2 regions of the Mesorhizobium sp. YR577 genome follow, and region 1 is predicted to be linked to the other one. Evidence: riboswitches for the same ligand, from Rfam matches in the RefSeq annotation. Region 1 holds a riboswitch; the other holds the start of a gene.

Region 1 (5,480 bases):
TGGCCGGCGGCGTCGCCTACAAGGCTGCGAACACTGCCGATTCGATGATCGGCCATCGCACGAAGCGGCATGAGGCTTTCGGCTGGGCTGCAGCCCGCTTCGACGACCTGATCAACCTGCCCGCCTCGCGGCTGACCGCTTTGCTGCTGGTGATTGCCGCGATGATCGTGCCCGGTGTCAGTGCTGCCAATGCCTGGCGCAGCGTCTGGCGCGATGCCTCGAAACACCGCTCGCCCAATGCCGGTTGGCCGGAAGCGGCGATGGCTGGCGCGCTCGGCCTGTCGCTCGCCGGCCCGCGCGTCTATGGCGGCGTCATGGTCGATGACGCGACGATGGGGGATGGCCGGCGTGAGGCCAATGCCGCGGACATCAGGCGGGCGCTGAGGCTTTATTGGACAGCGGATGCGTTGATGATTGTGGGGTTTGGGGTGTTGTCGCTGTGGATGTGGCTCGGATAGGGGTGCGTCCTTCGAGGCTCGCCCGTCAGAATTTACGACACAACGGCAATGTCCTGCGGGCTCGCACCTCAGGATGAGGGAGGTGGGTGCGCTTTCACGCCAAGTTCTGAAACGCTTGTTATCTGAAACGCTTGTTATCTAAAGTGCTGTGATCTGAAATACTTGTTGGCAGGTGTCGGGGTGAAACAAGCTAGCGGGCCGTGGGACAACCTGGCAGGCCTTGGGTAAGACAAGCCGCCTACCTCCCTCATCCTGAGGTGCGAGCCCGCAGGGCATGGAAATTGTGCCGCAGACATCGATGGGCGAGCCTCGAAGGACGCACCCCCTAAAACTCAATCCCCTGCTGCGCCTTAACCCCCGCCGAAAAATGATGCTTCACCGAGCCCATCTCGGTCACGAGATCGGCGGCCTCGATCAGCGCCGGCTTGGCGTTGCGGCCGGTGACGACGACATGCAGGCCCTCGCGCCGGTTCTTCAGGGTCGAAACCACGCTGTCGAGGTCGAGATAATCGTAGCGCAGCGCGATGTTCAGCTCATCCAGCACGACGAGGCTGATCGACGGGTCGGCGATCAGCTCGACCGCCTTGGCCCACGCGGCTTCTGCAGCGGCGATATCGCGCTTGATGTCCTGCGTTTCCCAGGTGAACCCCTCACCCATCGTGTGCCAGACCATGCGGCCGCCGAAGGTGGCGAAGGCATCCTTCTCGCCGGTGTGCCAGGCGCCCTTGACGAATTGCACCACGCCGACGCGCTTGCCATAGCCGAGCATGCGCAGCGCCAGCCCGAAGGCGGCTGTCGTCTTGCCCTTGCCGGGGCCGGTGTTGACGATCAGCAGTCCCTTTTCGGTAACCGTCTTCTCGGCCACCTCGGCGTCCTGCACCGCCTTGCGCTTGGCCATCTTGGCCTTGTGGCGCTCGGCTTCCTTTTCGTCGATTTCTTTCATCTCATTTCACCTGCATCGGCAGACCCGCGACCATGAAGAATACACGGTCGGCGCGGGCAGCGATCCTTTGATTGAGCCGGCCGGCGGCATCGCGGAATTTCCGCGCGAGCGCGTTGTCCGGCACGATGCCGAGCCCGACCTCGTTGGCGACGACGAACCACGGACCGCGCGGCCTGGCCAAAACGGCCTCCAGCCTTTCGCTTTCGCGTTCCAGATCATGATCGGCCAGCAAATGATTGGAAAGCCAGAGCGTCAGGCAATCGACCAGCAAGGGCTGTTCATCCGGCACATCGGCAATGGCATCGGCAAGGTCGAGCGGCGCGTCGACCGTCTGCCAGCCTTCGGCGCGGCGGGTGCGGTGGAGCGCGATGCGCTCGACCATCTCGTCGTCGAAAGCCTGCGCCGTGGCGATATAGGTCCAGGGCGCAGGGAATGCGGTAGCCAACCGCTCGGCATGCGCGCTCTTTCCCGAGCGCGCACCGCCGAGCAGGAGGATCAGCGAAGTGGCGTCAGGCAAAGCTGTCGCGCAGGCTTGTCGCCGTTCCGGTGAAGCGTCCGCGAATGACGCCGACGGCAGCACCCAGCACGACCCAGAAGATCAGGTTCGTCACGGTTACGGCGACCACGAACTGGTGATGCAGGTCCGGCGGGATCGGCGATTCGTGGCTTGCCGGCTGCGGCGCGCCAAGCAGATGCGGCGCGACCATCAGCGCAACGCCGATCAGCGAAAACACCAGCGACGAGCGGAAGGCGATCAGGCCAAGGCCGGCGGCAGTAGCAACCACCGTACCGATCCACCAGACCTGACGGGCGGCAAGATCGGCCGCAGGCATGGCCGGCAGTTCCGGCGGCAGGCCGAGGCCCGGCGCCAGCGTGAACACGGCAAAGCCGGCAAAACCCCAGAAAATGCCCTGGCGCCAGTTGGGGATGCCACCGGCGAGTTCCGAAGCGGCCACCAGAACCAGCGCAAAGCCGATACCGGTGACGATGTTGGCAAGCGCTGTGAAGGCGAAGCGCTCGAAACCGTCCGCCGGCGCCCAGCCTTCTTCGTCATGCTCGTGGGCAGGTGCTGCGGCCTCAGCCGTCGGTGCCACGGTTTGCGCATTATCGGCGGCAGGAGCAGCGTGCTCGTGGCCGCCTCCGGCGTTCTCGAAGGTTTCCGCCTTCAGGATCAGCGGAACGGTCGCATAGGCCTGCATGGCCGTCATGACGATGCCGGACAATAGCCCTGCGATCGCCGCGATGAACACGACGTTACGAAACAATGTCATGGGAGCGGTCCTTCGTTAGTGGCAGGGAAACGCCATCGAGTGGCGATAGTCGTGGCCGGCATTATGGACGACTTCCATATGCGAGAAGCCGACGAAGCCGATAACGAAGAGGCCGAGCAGACCGGCCATTGCCAACTGCATCGAGCGCGAGGCCAAACCTGCTGTTGCGCCGAGCGACGAAGAAACCGTGTTCATTTCCAAATACCTTTCACCCTCCACCCGAGGGCACCTAGAGTTTCCAATGTCGCCGGCAGGTCTCCTGGCTTGCGGGTCGGCACCCTTCCCCGCCTTCCCGAGAAAATTCTCAGTGGCATCTGGGGAGAGCTCGCCGCGCACAGTTGCGGGGGCAGCCGCGGCTTTGGGCAGATTTTGCCCGCACCGCATTCCCTATTGATTCCTCGCGGAACCGACGACAGCGGCGACTATAAGGATAAACCCGCCGCCCGGCAAACCAATTTCCCGCCCTTTTTCCTGCCGGAAAGGTCGTAATTTGACGATCGGGCAACTGTCGCCGGAATTGACAAATTTTCCGTACAGGTATCCGCTGACCCCACCGGAGGACAGCGCGATGACGGCAGGCCCAGCGGAAAGCGAAGCCTATAACGGCCTTCGAACGGCGGAGGTGACGCTTCCGTCCCGCGCCTATTGGAGCGACGCCGAATATCAGCGCGATCTCGACGCGATCTGGTATCGCAACTGGATCATGGCCTGCCGCGAGGCCGATGTCGCCCAGCCGCTGGCTTATCGTGTGTTCAAACTCGGCACGCAGGAAATCCTCATCATCCGCGACGAGACCGGCGTGCTGCGCGCTTTCCACAACACCTGTCGCCATCGCGGCTCGCAGCTTTGCGGCGAGAGCGAAGGCAGGCTGAAGGCTCGGCTGCTCACCTGCCCCTATCACGCCTGGTCCTATTCGTTGCGCGGCGATCTCGTGCGCGTGCCGTCGAAATCGCTGCCCGAAGGTTTCGACAAGGCCGACTACCCGCTCTATCCCGTGGCGCTGTCGGTCTGGCGTGGCTTCGTCTTCGTCAATCTGGCCGAAGATGTGCAAGGCTCGGCTGCAGATGTTTTCGATGCCGGCTCCGCCGAGGTTAGCAACTGGCCGCTGGAAGACCTCGTCACCGGCCATGCCTTTCGCAAGGTGATGAACTGCAACTGGAAAATCTTTTGGGAAAACTTCAACGAGTGCCTGCATTGCCCGGGCGTCCATAAATCCCTGTCGCATCTCGTGCCGATCTATGGCCGCGGCCTGATGGCGCGACACGACGATCCGGAATGGGCGCTTCATGCCGACAATGATGCGCCCGAATATTCCGGCGGCCTGCGGGCCGGCGCCGAGACGTGGTCTGAGGACGGGCGCGTTCATGGCCCGGCTTTTCCGAAACTGACAGAGGCCGAGCGCAGGGCCGGGCAGACCTATGCCGCGCATCTGCCGTCGATGTTCGTCGTCGGCCATGTCGATTATGTCCGCACCGTGCGGCTGGTGCCGCTGGGACCGGAACAGACGGAACTGGTGGCGGAATGGCTGTTCCTGCCTGAGGCGCTGACGTCAGGCGGGACGGATCTCGAAAACATCGTCAGGTTCGGCATCCAGGTGCTGGAGGAGGACGCAGCCATTTGCGAGATCAACCAGAGAGGCCTGCATTCGTTGCGCCACGAGGCGGGCGTGCTGATGCCGGAGGAATATGAGCTTCAGCGCTTTCATCAATGGGTGCGCGGCCAGCATGCGCAGGCGCTCACATCGACTTCGGCAGAAAACGCCAGGTGATCAAGCCGCAGATGGCCGTGAAGACGCCGAGCGTGACGAACACCGCGCCAAGGCCGAAGAAGGCAAGCACAACCGAGTAGACCAGCGGCGGCAGAAGCTCCGACAGGTCGAGATAGGTGCGGTAAACGGCGGTCATCTGCGGCCGCTCATAGGTGCGCACCGCGCGCATGAAGGCCGTGGAGCCGAGCGCATCGAGCGCCACCGCAAACAGCGCGCCGAACAGCAGGAAGCAGCCGGTGACCAGCGGCAATCGCTCGCCGCCAAGGCCTGCCAGCAGCAGCGCCGTGCTCATGCCGAAAAAGGCAAACGTCATGATGTTTCGTGCGCCGAAGCGCCGGCCAGCCCTGCCCCAGTAGATGGCCGCGAACAGAAGGGCGTTTCCTGCCGAAACCAGAAGGCCGCCGGCCAGTTCGCCCTGCCCCGTTACCACCATCAGGATCGGGCCGTAGACGAAGAACGTCGTCCAGAAGCATGAGCGGCCGAAAGCGATAACCCAGGCCAGCCGCAGCCGCGGCTGGGCGACGAAGCGGCCGATATTCTTGAGCGGATTGGCCGGCCGCGTCTTGCCCGGCCGGATCAGCGCATTGTCGCCGAGGCGGAAGTACCAGAAGGTGACGAGCAGCGCCGTCGCGAAGGCAACCACCACGCCATGCGTCACGAAGATTCCGTAGCGCGTGTAAAGAAAGACGCCAAGCGTCGGCCCGCCGGTCCAGGCGATCATCGATGCCGCCATGCGCAGCGATTCGGCCTGCATGATGTCCGTCTTGCGGATGTGGTCCATGATGTAGAGGTTGAGCGTGATCGCCAGCGCGCTCGCCCCCATGACGCGGGCCAGCATGCCGAACATCTGCCCCGGCAGCGAATGCGTCATGAACAGCAGCGAACCGACGGCGAGCAGCACCACGCCTGTCGTATAAATCCAGCGCCGCGAAAAACGCCCGATCAGCATCGGCATGAACAGCGTTGCCGAAAGGCCGATGAAGGCAACGAGCGTGTAGAGCAGAGAGACAGTCTGCTTGTTCTGCAGGAGTTCGTAGGCC
Region 2 (5,480 bases), on a different contig from region 1:
GCACCATTGCCGGCATGCTGGGCATTGCCGCGGCCACAAACGCCGACACGAACAGCGTCCAGATCGGCCAGTTCTGGTTGGTGGCGACAAGCAGTGCTGCGAAAGCGATCACCGAGATGATCGTTGTTGGAACGAGTACCCTTGTCTGGCCGAAGCGATCGACCAGCCGCGAGATCTGAGGGGCGAAGACGGCATTGGTCAGCGCATAGGTTGCAGAGACGGCACCCGCCAGCCAGTATTCGCCATGGGTCTGCGACAGCATGGCGACGATGCCGATCGGCGCCATGGCGATTGGCAGCCGCGCAATAAAACCGGCGGCAGCGAAGCCTTTGGCTCCCGGCGCCTTGAATATCTCGCTATAGGGGTTGGACATCGAATGCTCCTGGATTTCCAGAGGGGCACCACTTACATACGTGGCGTATGCAATCTAGATAGTTGCATACGTCGCGTATGTCAAATAATATACGCATCGTATGCGAAGGAGATTTGATGGCGCATAAACCACGCAAGGAGATGATCGCCGAAACGCGCGCCAAGTTGGTGGAGGCTGCGCGTCATGCTTTCGGCACGGTCGGCTATGCGGAAGCCTCGATGGACGATTTCACCGCCGCAGCCGGCCTGACCCGCGGCGCGCTCTATCATCACTTCGGCGACAAGAAGGGCCTGCTCCAGGCCGTTATTGCCGAGATCGACGGCGAGATGGCGGTGCGGGTGCGCGAAATCGCGGAAAAGGCGCCGACGCGCTGGCAGCATTTCGTCGACGAATGCACCAGCTACATCGAACTGGCACTCGATCCGGAAATCCAGCGCATCCTGTTCCGCGACGCCCCTGCCGTGCTGGGTGATCCGTCGCAATGGCCGAACGCCAGCGCCTGCGAAGCCTCGATGACGGAAAATCTGACCCAGCTGCAGGAAGAGGGGATTGTCGTTCCCGATCTCGACCCGGGCACCGCGGCGCGGCTGATCAATGGCGCGAGCAGCCAGGCATCGCAGAGGATCGCGAATTCCGATGATCCCGAGGAAACCTCACGCAAAGCCGTCTCGGCCTTCAAGACCTTGCTTAACGGGCTGCTGGTCGACAAGGGCTGAGAGGGCGCGTTAACGGGGCACGTCGTTGGCGATGTCCTTCAGCGCGTCTTCGCCTTCGCCGCCGAAGATCTCGCTCATGATCAGATCGGAAAGCGGCAGGCGGCTGCCCCAGCCGTTTCGCTCGAGGTCGGGTCGCGGCGCGAATTCCGAGACATGGCCGACGCAGAGATAGGCGATCGGGACGACGTGGCCGGGAATGTTCAGCACGCGTTTCAAAGCGTCCACGTCGATGATGCTGACCCACCCGACGCCGATGCCCTCAGTGCGCGCCGCCAGCCAGAAATTCTGCACGGCGCAAACCGTGCTGTAGATGTCCATCTCGGGATTGTGCCAGCGGCCGAGCGGCGAACCCTTCGAGCGAGAGCGGTCGCAGGTGATGCAGAGGTTCAACGCGCTTTCGCATATGCCTTCTAGTTTCAGCTTGCGGTAGAGCGCCTGCCGCTCCTCGGCGATATTAGGCAGTTCCTGCTCGCGGGCGGCGAGGAAAAGGTCGCGCACGGCCTGCCGGCGCTGCATGTCGCGGACGACGATGAAGTTCCAGGGCTGCATGAAGCCGACGGAGGGCGCGTGGTGGGCGGCGAGCAGCAGCCGGGCCAGCACCGTATCGTCTATCGGGTCGGGACGAAAATGGCTGCGCACGTCGCGGCGGGTGAAGATGGCGCGGTAGACGGCATCGCGCTCGGCTTCTTCGAAGGCATTTTCACGGCAGGCGCGGTTGCGGACAGCATTCATCGCATTTCCCCTTGCGATCGAAAAAATGTCGCTCCGCCTGTCCACGCGGATGACTATTTCTGCCGGGCCGGTCTTCTGGCTTGGGTTCATCCCGCGTCCGGCGCCTTCCCGTTCAAACGAACAGTGGCATTTGCCGGTGCGGTTCCCCTTACAGCGTTGGGCACGCCACGGATTTTCACCGTGTTCCCGATTCTCCCACCTTGCGGCAGGCACCTGACAGTGCCGAAGACTTAGCGCGCAACGCTTGCAAAAACATCCCCCGATGCCGACCTATGATTTCGCAAAGAGGATTTTCCCCAGGCTTCCGGCGCCGACGCATGGCGGCGGCACGGTCTTTCCTGATAGGATGTTTGCATGACGACGCGTCTCTATTCACATCCGATCTATCTCGAGCATCTGACGCCGCCCGGCCACCCGGAGCGCCCGGACCGCCTGCGTGCAATCGCGCGCGTGCTGGAAGACGAGGCCTTTGCCGCACTCGACCGAGTCGAGGCACCGGAGGGCGACGAGGCGACGATTCTTTACGCCCACCCGGAAAGCCATGTCGAAAAAGTGCGCGCGGCTATCCCGCAAGAGGGTATCCGTTCCATCGATGCCGACACCTCCGCCAGCCCCAAAAGCTGGATCGCGGCGCTGACGGCGATAGGTGCGGCGAACGCGGCTGTGGACGACGTGTTTTCCGGCAAGGCCGACAATGTCTTCGTCGCCAGCCGCCCGCCGGGGCACCATGCCGAAAAGACCACGGCGATGGGCTTCTGCCTGTTCAACAATGCCGCGATCGCCGCGCGCTATGCACAGAAGAAGCACGGCGCCGAGCGCGTCGCCATCGTCGACTGGGACGTGCACCACGGCAACGGCACGCAGGACATTTTCTGGGACGACCCGTCGGTGCTCTACTGCTCGACGCACCAGATGCCGCTTTACCCCGGCACCGGCGCGAAGAACGAGACGGGCGCCGGCAACATCGTCAACGCGCCGCTGGCACCGCAGACCGGCAGCGACATTTTTCGCGAAGCGATGCGTTCGCGCGTGTTTTCGGCGATCGACGATTTCGCGCCGGACCTGATCATCATTTCGGCCGGTTTCGATGCGCATCACCGCGACCCGCTGGCCGAGATCAACCTGACCGAAGACGATTTCGACTGGGCGACCGGCGAACTCATGGACCGCGCCACGCGCCATGCGAGCAACCGGCTCGTCAGCCTGCTGGAAGGCGGATACGACCTCGAGGGCCTGTCGTTCTCGGTCGCGGCGCATGTAAAGCGCCTGATGAAAGGATAAGGAATGGCTACCGAGCCGAGTGAAGAAATCAAGGCGATGAGCTTCGAGCAGGCGCTGGAGGCGCTGGAAAAGATCGTCGACGATCTGGAGCGCGGCGACGTGCCGCTCGACCAGTCGATCAAGATCTATGAGCGCGGCGAAGCGCTGAAGACCCATTGCGACCGGCTGCTCAAGGCCGCCGAAGACAAGGTCGAGAAGATCCGCCTGTCGCGCGACGGCAAGCCGGTGGGCACGGAGCCGCTCGACGGCGAATGACTTGACGTCGCGGCACCTCGCGCCCAGTTATGAAGCAGACAAAGGGTCGATGGAAAATCCGGGAGCTGACGATGTGCCGCAATATCAAGACGTTGTTCAATTTCGAGCCACCGGCGACGCATGACGAGATCCGCGACGCAGCACTTCAGTTCGTCCGCAAGCTGAGCGGTACGACGAAACCTTCCAAGAAGAACGAGGAAGCCTTCAACCGCGCCGTCGATCAGATAGCGGAGGCGGCGCACGAACTGCTGCATTCGATGGAAACGCACCAGCATCCGCGCAACCGCGAGGAAGAAGCCGCCAAGGCGAAGGCCCGTTCGGCGCTGCGTTTTGCAAACGCATGACGCTTGTCGTGCGCCTGTTCTAGGCTCAGCGATTGAACATACCGTCTCCGGTATGGGACTTTCGATTGTCGCGCTTGGGGCGTAGCCTCTCTGCATAAGGTTGAACGCAACCGCAGACCGGAGTGTCCCATGAGCTTTTTTCCCGCACGCGATCCCGAACCGGGCGACGCCTTCTCCTGCGATGCCATCGAGCTGATGGTCATTCCCAACGCCAAGGACATCGGTGGCTTCGAGGTGCGGCGCGCACTACCGACGGCAAAGCGCAGGCTGGTCGGACCGTTCATCTTCTTCGACCGCATGGGGCCGGCCATCCTGCGCGCAGGCAAGGCGCTCGACGTGCGCCCGCATCCGCATATCGGTCTTTCGACCGTCACCTATCTGTTCGATGGCAAGATCAGGCACCGCGATTCGCTCGGCACGGAAATGGTGATCTCGCCCGGTGACGTGAACCTGATGACCGCCGGGCGCGGCATCGTCCACTCCGAGCGCACGCCCGAGGAAATGCGCGGTGCGCCGATGTCGGTTTCGGGCCTGCAGACCTGGATCGCGCTGCCCGACCACAAGGAGGAAATCGCGCCCGTCTTCGAGAATACCGCAAGCGCCACGCTGCCCGAATTCAGCGCCGAGGGCGTGACCGGGCGGGTGGTGATCGGCGAGCTTGAAGGCATGCGCGCGCCGGTGACGACCTATCACGACACGCTCTACGCCGATATCCGCCTCGCCCCCGGCGCCAGCTACAGCATTCCCGCCGACGCCGAGGAACGCGCCATCTATGTGCTTGACGGCAGCATTGTGATTTCCGGCGACCGTTTTCCCGAAAACCGGCTGCTGGTGCTGAAGCCGGGCGACGAGATCGTGGTTTCGGCGGAAAATGGCGCCCATTTCATGCTGTTCGGCGGTGCTTCGCTCGGTTCGCCGCGCCATATCTGGTGGAATTTCGTCTCGTCCTCCAAGGAACGAATCGAGCAGGCCAAGCAGGAATGGAAGACCGGCCGCTTCGACATCGTGCCAGGCGACGACAAGGAATTCATACCTTTGCCTGAAAGTTGATGCTTATGACGCTGGGATACGCGTCATCACCGCACATTTACTTTCCGGAGCCGACGCTCTATCTCCAATCTGTAGACTAAATGGATTACAGACAGGCTTCGACCTCGTGACTTTGCCACCTAAGACGCCGCTGCTGGACAAGGTCCGCATTCCCGCGGACCTCAAGCTGCTGCCCGAAAGCGACCTGCCACAGCTCGCTTCGGAGTTGCGCGCCGAATTGATCGACGCCGTTTCGCACACTGGCGGACATCTTGGCGCGGGCCTCGGCGTGGTCGAACTGACGGTGGCGCTGCACTACGTCTTCGACACGCCGGACGATCGCATCATCTGGGATGTCGGCCACCAGGCCTATCCGCACAAGATTCTCACCGGCCGCCGCGACCGCATCCGCACGCTGCGCATGGAAGACGGGCTGTCCGGCTTCACCAAGCGCACCGAGAGCGAATACGATCCCTTCGGCGCCGCACATTCCTCGACCTCCATTTCGGCCGGCCTCGGCATGGCGGTGGCGCGCGACCTCAATGGCGGCACCAACAACGTCATCGCCGTCATCGGCGACGGCGCGATGTCGGCGGGCATGGCCTATGAGGCGATGAACAATGCCGGCGCGCTGAATGCGCGGCTGATCGTCATCCTCAACGACAACGACATGTCGATCGCGCCGCCATCGGGCGCGATGAGCGCCTATCTGGCGCGGCTGGCGTCGGGCAAGACCTATGCCGGCATCCG

What was found. A riboswitch is a leader RNA that binds a small molecule or an ion and turns the genes downstream of it on or off. The one in region 1 is predicted to bind cobalamin.
Region 2: it holds a riboswitch for cobalamin, as region 1 does, so the genes downstream of both, bluB (5,6-dimethylbenzimidazole synthase) here and BM413_RS16615 (CbtB domain-containing protein) in region 1, are expected to answer to the same signal.

The regions. Positions count from the first base shown of each region.
Region 1 is NZ_FPBI01000010.1:216,483-221,962, reverse strand. It holds gene cbiB (adenosylcobinamide-phosphate synthase CbiB) at 1-458, shown strand, start outside; gene cobO (cob(I)yrinic acid a,c-diamide adenosyltransferase) at 784-1,401, opposite strand; gene cobU (bifunctional adenosylcobinamide kinase/adenosylcobinamide-phosphate guanylyltransferase) at 1,403-1,918, opposite strand; gene BM413_RS16620 (CbtA family protein) at 1,911-2,672, opposite strand; gene BM413_RS16615 (CbtB domain-containing protein) at 2,688-2,867, opposite strand; cobalamin riboswitch at 2,904-3,098, opposite strand; gene BM413_RS16610 (aromatic ring-hydroxylating oxygenase subunit alpha) at 3,241-4,440, shown strand; gene BM413_RS16605 (MFS transporter) at 4,409-5,480, opposite strand, start outside.
Region 2 is NZ_FPBI01000008.1:34,017-39,496, forward strand. It holds gene BM413_RS13035 (MFS transporter) at 1-373, opposite strand, end outside; gene BM413_RS13040 (TetR/AcrR family transcriptional regulator) at 490-1,089, shown strand; gene bluB (5,6-dimethylbenzimidazole synthase) at 1,099-1,821, opposite strand; cobalamin riboswitch at 1,869-2,053, opposite strand; gene BM413_RS13050 (histone deacetylase family protein) at 2,176-3,102, shown strand; gene BM413_RS13055 (exodeoxyribonuclease VII small subunit) at 3,106-3,357, shown strand; gene BM413_RS13060 (DUF2277 domain-containing protein) at 3,429-3,701, shown strand; gene BM413_RS13065 (pirin family protein) at 3,831-4,751, shown strand; gene dxs (1-deoxy-D-xylulose-5-phosphate synthase) at 4,858-5,480, shown strand, end outside.